4 regions of the Pantoea sp. BRR-3P genome follow, and region 1 is predicted to be linked to each of the others. Evidence: predicted binding sites of a transcription regulator. Region 1 holds the regulator's gene; each other region holds the start of a gene.
The links. Region 1 encodes Fur, which represses iron uptake genes when iron is present. Its sites were predicted from a motif close to ATAATAATGAGAACNACTATCAA; they were not measured.
Positions count from the first base shown of each region.

Region 2: a site for Fur is predicted at 939-961, ahead of exbB (tol-pal system-associated acyl-CoA thioesterase). Genes of this name have one in related genera too.
Region 3: a site for Fur is predicted at 1,242-1,264, ahead of AAGR08_RS17405 (TonB-dependent siderophore receptor). Genes of this name have one in related genera too.
Region 4: a site for Fur is predicted at 1,097-1,119, ahead of AAGR08_RS21845 (TonB-dependent siderophore receptor). Genes of this name have one in related genera too.

Region 1 covers NZ_CP155066.1:2,823,822-2,826,027, reverse strand. The annotation lists gene glnS (glutamine--tRNA ligase) at 1-94, shown strand, start outside; gene AAGR08_RS13160 (hypothetical protein) at 330-725, shown strand; gene fur (ferric iron uptake transcriptional regulator) at 786-1,235, opposite strand; gene fldA (flavodoxin FldA) at 1,590-2,120, opposite strand.
Region 2 covers NZ_CP155066.1:411,502-413,707, forward strand. The annotation lists gene metC (cystathionine beta-lyase) at 1-788, opposite strand, end outside; gene exbB (tol-pal system-associated acyl-CoA thioesterase) at 1,049-1,777, shown strand; gene exbD (TonB system transport protein ExbD) at 1,783-2,205, shown strand.
Region 3 covers NZ_CP155066.1:3,759,048-3,761,253, forward strand. The annotation lists gene AAGR08_RS17405 (TonB-dependent siderophore receptor) at 1-1,186, opposite strand, end outside; gene AAGR08_RS17410 (ABC transporter substrate-binding protein) at 1,393-2,206, shown strand, end outside.
Region 4 covers NZ_CP155067.1:490,752-492,957, reverse strand. The annotation lists gene AAGR08_RS21845 (TonB-dependent siderophore receptor) at 1-1,040, opposite strand, end outside; gene AAGR08_RS21840 (ABC transporter substrate-binding protein) at 1,542-2,206, shown strand, end outside.

The sequences.
Region 1 (2,206 bases):
TTTCTGTGCTGACAGCGTCTATTCGCAGCCGTCCAAATTGGTGTTTAACCGCACCGTAGGTTTGCGTGACACCTGGGCAAAAATCGGCGAATAATCTTTTTTGCTGATAGTACGATAAGATCATGAAAGGGCGAGCAATCGCCCTTTTTTATTGTCTGCATTTGGCAATGGGTAATCAATTATTCTGCATGCCAGTTAATAGGTTTCTTTTGTCGTTTACGACTATTCTGACTTTAGAAAAATTAATCCATTTGGCCGTGTGAAAAACTTTTTTTCAGGTAGGCTATGCGCTCTTAAACGTTGCTTCGCGGGTTACCAAAGGAAAAAAAATGACAAGTCTCGCTCTGGAAGCCAAGCACAGTGTGGTTGTTTTACATCAACTTATCGAACGTATTTTCAATCAGGTCGAAGGCAGTGATGACAGCATCGACCTGTTTTTGTCGCACTTTCATCCCGAATTTAAAATGGTGACACCGCAAGGTAAACAGTTGGATCTTAATGAGATGGAAGCGCTGTTTCGCCAGTTAAATGGTCAACGCGAAGGTATGCGGATTGCGACCAGCGAGCACGCCATTATCTCGCAGCAAAGTGAGGAAGTGACGATTCAGTATCGTGAATTACAAATGATGAATGGCATCAATCAGAGCCGTATTTCACTGGCGGTTCTTGATTGCAGCACCAGCATTCCACGCTGGCGTTACCTGCAAGAAACCCTCATTGCCTGAATTCAGGTATAAAAAAACCGGCTCAAGCGCCGGTTTTTTTATACTGCATAGCACACTTAATTACTTATCGTGGAGCGTCTCGTCTTCGCGGCAGTCTCCCAGAGCACAGTGACCGTACAAGTACAGACTGTGGTTGCTGAGTTTGATACCGTGGCGAGTGGCAATTTCACGCTGGCGCGTTTCGATTGATTCATCGCTGAATTCGATAACCTTGCCACAATCCAGGCAGATCAGGTGATCGTGATGGTGCTGCTGGGTCAGTTCGAATACGGATTTACCGCCTTCGAAGTTATGACGGGTTACGATGCCCGCGTCGTCAAACTGGTTAAGAACGCGATATACCGTGGCCAGACCAATCTCTTCGCCCATATCAATCAGGCGTTTATACAAATCTTCCGCACTGACGTGATGGGACTCGGGTCCGGGTCCCTGAAGCACTTCCAGAATTTTCAGTCTGGGGAGCGTGACTTTCAGGCCAGCCTTCTTCAATGCGGAGTTGTTGTCAGTCATGCGGATATTGTCCTGTTACTTTGCTAGTCACTTGCGGCGCAGGGGCCTTGAATGTTTAGGTCAACGCGCATTCTCATTTGCGTCTCATTATAGAACTCAAGCAGTGAAATGAAAACCAAGGCAACGTCCTTAATCAATAAAGAGGGTAAGGATAATGTCACTAACGTCTTCAAGACCGGTAAGTTTTGGATTCCATTTCACTCAGCCTCATTCTACAGCCAGAGGAATAAGCGGGTGACCATTGCGGGTATTCTACAGATTTGCGGGGAAAAGTTAAAAAACCGTAGCTATTATTTTTATAGGAAATTCCGTTACCCGATGTGAGATAGCGCCCACATCGGGCAGAGAAGGGGATTAGGCTTCAATAATCTCTTTCAGCTGCAGCTCATCGAAGATCTGTTTCACCCATTTCTCAACGCGTTCATTGGTCAGTTCGGGTTGACGATCTTCGTCAATCGCCAGACCGAGGAAGTGTTTATCATCGGCCAAACCTTTAGATGCTTCAAAATGGTAGCCTTCGGTAGGCCAGTGGCCGACGATAACGGCACCATTTGGCTCGATGATGTCGCGAATGGTACCCATCGCGTCGCAGAAGTATTCGGCGTAATCCTCCTGATCGCCACAGCCAAAAAGTGCTACCAGCTTGCCATTGAAATCAATCTCTTCCAGCGTTGGGAAGAAATCATCCCAGTCACACTGCGCTTCACCATAATACCATGTCGGGATGCCCAGCAGCAGGATGTCGAATGCATCGAGATCTTCTTTGGTGCTCTTAGCAATGTCATGCACTTCGGCGACATCTTTACCCAGTTGTTTCTGGATCATTTTTGCAATGTTTTCAGTGTTGCCGGTATCGCTGCCGAAGAAAATGCCTACGATTGCCATGGGTTAGGTAACCTCTTAAATCCTGATTGTGAAAGTAAGTCAGTTGACTGCACAGTTATGCGAATAATAGCAGACCGGTAAAAAGT
Region 2 (2,206 bases), 1.8 Mb from region 1:
AGGCGCGTCCCTAGCGTACGCAGGCCTCGGCTCGCCATATAGGCGGTATCGGCATCGACCATCTGGCCCATCAGATACGAATTCTCGCGCAGCTGCGCCCAGCAGCGCTCATTCGCCACGGCGGTGCCAATCATCGCATCGCTGTGCCCAATAATGTATTTGGTGCCGGCCTGGATCGAAATATCAATGCCATGCTCCAGCGCGTTAAACAATACGCCCGCCGCCCAGGTATTATCGATCATGATGATCGCGTCTGGCGCTTTCGCGCGCACCGCAGCCACAATCGCCGGGATATCCTGCACTTCCATGGTGATGGAAGCCGGCGATTCGAGGAAGACCACGCGCGTATTAGGCTGAACCAGCTCACCGATTTCGCTGCCGATGCAGTGATCGAAATAGGTGGTAGCGACATTCAGCTTGCTAAGAATTTTTGAGCAGAAATCCTGCGTCGGTTCGTAGACCGCACCGCTTACCAGAATATGGTCACCGGCTTCCACGAAGGACAAGATGGCATTCGATACCGCTGCGGCACCACATGGATAGAGCACACAACCCGCGCCGCCTTCCAGCTCGGTCATGGCATCCTGCAGCGAGAAATGGGTGAGGGTGCCGCGGCGGCCATAAAACAGTTCGCCTTTAGCGCGACCGGCGGTGGCGCGTTTTTTGTCGGCGACCGTATCAAAAACCAGTGAGGAAGCGCGTTGAATCACGCTGTTAACTGAGCCCTGAGTGTAACGTTTGCTGCGTCCCGCGCTGACAAGCGTGGTGTCTATTTTTTTCGTTGCCATCACTGCCTTACCTGACATTTCCCACAAAACATCCACGTTACCACGAATCAGCGTAGTGGGTTGAGCCTGAATGCGGATTATCAGAGTGAGGCCAGTATTGTGCATAACGTCAGCTAAATGGTGGAAATAAATGACATCTTTGCTTTGTAAATAGTAATGAGAACCACTATCACTTCGGGCGCTTTTTTTGCTATGATCCGCGCTTCAATCGTGAACTGTGCAACAGAAGTTGGAGATGCAGCGTGGTAGCCAGTGATTTGATGCAAACGGATCTCTCCGTTTGGGGCATGTATCAGCATGCCGATATCGTGGTAAAGATTGTGATGATTGGCCTGTTAATGGCGTCTGTCGTCACCTGGGCGATTTTCTTCGGTAAGTTTGCTGAGCTGAGCGGGGCGAAACGTCGCCTGAAGCGCGAACAGCAGGCGCTGGGCGAAGCCCGATCGTTAAACGATGCGTACCGTGCTGCTGAAAACTTCAAAGGCAACAGCCACAGCGCTGTGTTGCTCAATGATGCGCAGAATGAGCTGGAGCTGTCAGCCGGCACTGAAGATCTCGACGGCATTAAAGAGCGCACCAGCTTCCGTCTGGACCGTCGCGTTGCGGCCTTCAGCCGTCATGCCGGTCGCGGCAATGGCTTCCTCGCCACCATCGGTTCGGTCGCACCGTTTATCGGCCTGTTCGGTACCGTATGGGGCATCATGAACAGCTTCATCGGTATCGCTAAAACGCAAACCACCAACCTTGCTGTGGTTGCGCCGGGTATCGCGGAAGCGCTGCTGGCAACCGCCATTGGTCTGGTTGCGGCGATTCCTGCGGTGGTTATCTATAACGTCTTCGCACGTATGATTGCCAGCTACAAAGCCTCGCTGGGCGATGTGGCCGCTCAGGTCATGCTGCTGCAGAGCCGCGACCTTGACCTCGGCAACGTTGATACCGCAAAAGAAGCCAACCGTCCGGCAGCGGCACAGAAACTGCGCGTAGGATAAGTATTATGGCGATGCGTTTAAACGATGATTCGGTAGGCGATGGCGAAATGCATGAAATCAACGTGACGCCGTTTATCGACGTCATGTTGGTTTTGCTGATCATCTTTATGGTTGCCGCGCCATTGGCGACGGTGGATGTACGCGTGAATCTGCCCGCTTCCACCAGCGCGCCTCAGCCGCGTCCGGAAAAACCGGTTTATCTCTCCATCAAGGAAGACAAGCAGATTTATATCGGTAACGATGCGGTGACGAAAGAGACGCTGGTAAATGCGCTGACGGCTCAAACAGAAGGCAACAAAGACACCACCATTTTCTTCCAGGCGGATAAATCCGTGGATTACGCCACGCTGATGAGCGTAATGGATCAGCTGCGCGAAGCCGGTTACCTGAAAATTGGGTTGATGGGCATGGAAACGGTGAAGAAGTAAG
Region 3 (2,206 bases), 940 kb from region 1:
GCGCAGAAAAGGTGGTGTCCGGATCGTACCACCCTGAGCGATAGCCCTTTTCATCAGAGGTTTCATTCAGATAGCGGTAACCTACCGTGACTTCATGCGCCATATCCCAGATGCGGAACATCCGGGAATAACTCGGCTCTACCGCCCAGGTCGTATAATGGCGCGGTGCGGCAGCCAGACGACTTTTACCCAGATTCACACCGGTGCCAATGCCGCTTTGAATATCACTGGTACGGAAACTTTTGGTGAAGTAAGTCAGCACTTCAAGCTGGCTATCCTCTTCCTGATGGCGATATTTGAATGACATATCCTGACGGCGGCCTTCAAATTGATCGTAGCGACGCACCGACTGGAACGGATTGGCCTTGTACTGCGCTGCCGTTAAACCACCCGGCATCCCCGCTGACGCGTTGTAGTAGTGGAAGTTGGCAGTTAGCTGATCTTTATCCGTGAAGTCATAGCGAGTCTTCAGCATGAAATCATCGATATCGGTATTGTCATTGTTGGCGCGATAGCCCTGGCCGTGCAGTCCGGAGTAGAGCAACTCCGCGCCGAAACCGTTATCGGCGGTACCGCCGATGGAAGCACTGGTAAGCGTTTTCAATCCGCCATGTTCTGCGCCTTCGGTCTGCGTGCTGACGCCGCCGCCGAAGGTTTTCGGGATCTCTTTGGAGACGAAGTTAATCACCCCGCCCACGTTTTGCGGCCCGTAGCGTACCGCGGTGCCACCGCGAATCACGTCAATCGACTGAATATTGCCCATCGACAGAGGCGCCATCGACAGCTGCGGTTGGCCGTACGGTGCAACGGCCAGAGGCACGCCATCCATCATAATGGTGGAGCGCGGAGAGAGGCGTGAGGTCAAACCACGTACGCCGACGTTCAGCGACACGTCACTGCCGCCCGTACCGTTGTTTTCCTGGACCTGCACGCCGGGAATGCCGCGCAGAGCTTCGGAAACCGTTTCAGCCCCTTTCTCTTTCACCTGCTGACTGGAAACAATGGTTCGCGCGCCGGGATGGTCAAGCACCACGCTGTCTGGATCAGCATTGTCGAGCCAGTTGCCCACCACGGTTAAGTTGTCGGTACGATCGGCGGTTGTAGAAGTTGATGTTTCTGCAGCATGGGTGGGTAATGCGAAGGCGATAGCGCTCGCAAGCAGCGAATAGTGATAACCCTTTAACATTTATTAAATCAATCCCCAATAAGACAACTGTTTTTGTTTTAAAAAAGAAACAAGAATATGAATAATAACCATTATCAATTATAAAGTAAGGCAAGTTGATGCGTAAACGCTCTTTTGTTTATGCGGCACGCTTTTTATGGCTGTAACCTTGATATGAAAGGGTTAACAGCCCAGTTTCCGTTCCACTTTTTACAGGTTGATTGACCATGCGATTCCCCCTCATTCGCGCGCTGCTGGCGAGCCTGCTGCTTACTGCTGCAGCATGCGTCGCGGCCGATCCCATTACTGTCACAGACATTGCCGGCCGCCAGGTGACGCTAGCGCATCCGGCGCAGCGCGTGATATTGGCTGATGCCCGGGCGCTACAGGCGCTGCAAATCGTGCATCCTGACGATCCCTTCAAAAATTTGATTGCCTGGGATAACACGCTTAAAACCAAAGCGCCGGATCTCTATGCGCTCTACCTGCAACGCTTTCCGCAGCTGAGCAAGCTGCCGATGCTGGAGAATGCTTACCTGAGTGATTTCAGCGTTGAACGCACGGTGCAGATGCGTCCTGATCTGATCATTTTTGATTTCGGGGTGCTGGAGAAGCTGAAGCAGAGTCGTGTATTGGATCAGCTGGAGAAGATTGGCGTTCCGGTGGTGTTCATCGATTTTCGCCTGCGCCCATTAAGCAGCAGCGTGCCGAGCATTCGCCTGCTGGGCAAAGTGCTGGGCGATGAACAGCATGCGGAAGCCTGGAGTCAGTTTTACCAACAGCGTCTGAGCCTGATCCGCGATCGCACAGCATCCCTCACCGCCCAACAGCGTCCGCTGGTGTTTATTGAGCGTCATGCGGGCATGACCGGCGACGAGTGTTGTTTCACCTATGGCAAAGGCAGCTTTGGCGAATTTATTGAAACGGCGGGCGGGAAGAATGTGGGCAGCGATCTGTTCTCGGGCAAAAATGGCACCATCGGCCTTGAGCAGCTGATTACCAGCCAACCGGGCAAATACCTGATGACCGGCGCAGACTGGA
Region 4 (2,206 bases), on a different replicon from region 1:
TTGATCATCCCTTCAGTACGGCCAGCGGTGCCTTCCTGCAGACGCGTGTTATTGGTCTTCTCGTAGTTAAAATTGAGTTTTGAGGTTCCCCAATCCCAGATTCCGTTATGCGCTATGCCGTAACTCTGACGATACATGCGGTTGGTTTCATCACCGTACAGGGATTCAACCAGGCCATCGGTGCTGGCGTTACTATTACTGTTTTGCGTATCGCCGGCGTAAATATTGCCCTGACGGCTGTAGCCGTAAGTGAAATCGATGATTTGCAGCGGCGTCATTTTCCAGGAGAGCACGGTATTGATGTCTTTATTGCGCACGCCTTCACGTCCCGCCGCGTAAGAACCATTTTCAGCGGTATTGATATCAAACGCGTCGGCGTCGGTGCGGTTGATATTGCCGTACAGCCGCATCGTCAACGCATCACCCGCCAGCGGGCCGCTAAGATTGAAGTTGGCGCGGCGCGTGTCGCCTTCTTTGCTGTTTTCAGGCTGGTTGGTATACAGCGACAGTGAGCCATGCCAGTCGTTGGTGGGGCGCTTGGTGATGATATTCACCACGCCGCCCGCTGCGCCCGAACCGTAGCGCGCAGCGGCAGGGCCGCGGATAACTTCAATACGCTCCACCATATCTGCGGGCACCCAGTTGGTGTCACCGCGTGAATCACGCTCACCGCGCCAGCTATAACGCACAGAGTTGCGTGAAGAGACGGGCACGCCATCGATGAGAATCAAGGTGTTTTCCGGGCCCATGCCGCGAATATCGATCTGGCGGTTATTACCGCGGCTGCCGCTGGCACCGTTACCGGTGAGATTCACACCTGGCATTTTGCGAATGATGTCGGATAGATCGTTAACCGGGGGATTTTTCTTGATGTCTTCTGCCGTGATGGTGGAGACGCCTGGCTGTTGTTTAAGCTCCTGTTCAGCAGTGACAATCATCGATTCGTCGTCTGCAAGCTTTTCCGTGGATTCTGCTGCAATTGCAGGCGACGTTAGCACTCCCGCTAAAAAAAGCGCCACCGGACGCTTTTTGCCACGCATGGTTACATTCACTTAGATCTTCTCCCTGTTTCATTAACAATTGTAAGCAAATGCGCATGATAATGATAATGGTTCGCATTGTAATCCAGCATGACAAACATTTACATAAGACTGACAACGCGGCGAGTGGCGGGCAGGCGAGCTATCCGTTAGATAAATCCGTTATGTCTAAGACGAAAATGGTCAAACGATGCGGCATTAGCAGGCCTTTGATTCGGTGGCAGAATCTGAATTTTGCATGTTAAGCCGCGCCGTTAAGGGCACGGAAATAGTCTTGTAAAAACGCGCACCCTGCTATTGCCACAATTCGGCAATAGATATGTTTTTTTCGCATTTGTGATCGTTGCATATCTTCAATGAGAATGTCCTTGGGACGTAATGAGGATGAAAATTCGAACCACTGTGCGCCTTGACGCAAGGTGAATCAGAAGAAAAAACCATCGCTACCTCAACGCCTTTTCCCTGTGGGGAAACATTTTATAAATCAGGAGAAAGGTTCCAGTGAAACTCGCAAAAGGCATGACTCTTTTTGCGCTCGCTCTGAGTGCACACACCGCGTTCGCCGCCGATCAATCCGTCCCAACCGATAGCTCAATCCATGTGCAGGCCGATCCTGCGCTGAAAAGCCTGCTACCGGCGGATGTGGTTAAGCGCGGCTATATTGTGGCAGGAACCAACCCCAATACCCCGCCAACCACCTTCTATAAAGAAGACAACAAAACGCTGGCCGGGCGTGAAATTGATATCATGAATGCCGTGGGCGAGCGTCTGGGAATCCAGGTTCAGTGGCGCGACACCGGCGGTTTCGACAACATTATCCCAGGTTTGAAAACCGGTCGTTATGATGTGGCTCTTTCCAACATCAACGCCACGCCGGCGCGCGCCAAAATTATCGACTTTGTCGGTTATTACGATGCCAGCCGCCTGGGCATTATCTCGCGTAAAGATGCCAACGTTGCGCCGTTCAAAGACCTTTCCGATGTTTGCGGTAAAGAAGTCGGTGCGGGTTCCGGCACCACCCAGGTCACGCGCCTTGAAGACGCCAGCAAAGCCTGTGAAGCCGCGGGTAAAAAACCCATTAAAGTTTCGGTGTTCCCGGATCGTCCTGCGGGCGTACAAGCGGTGGTGAGTGGTCGTGTACCGATGTTCCTCGGTCCGTACGAAGG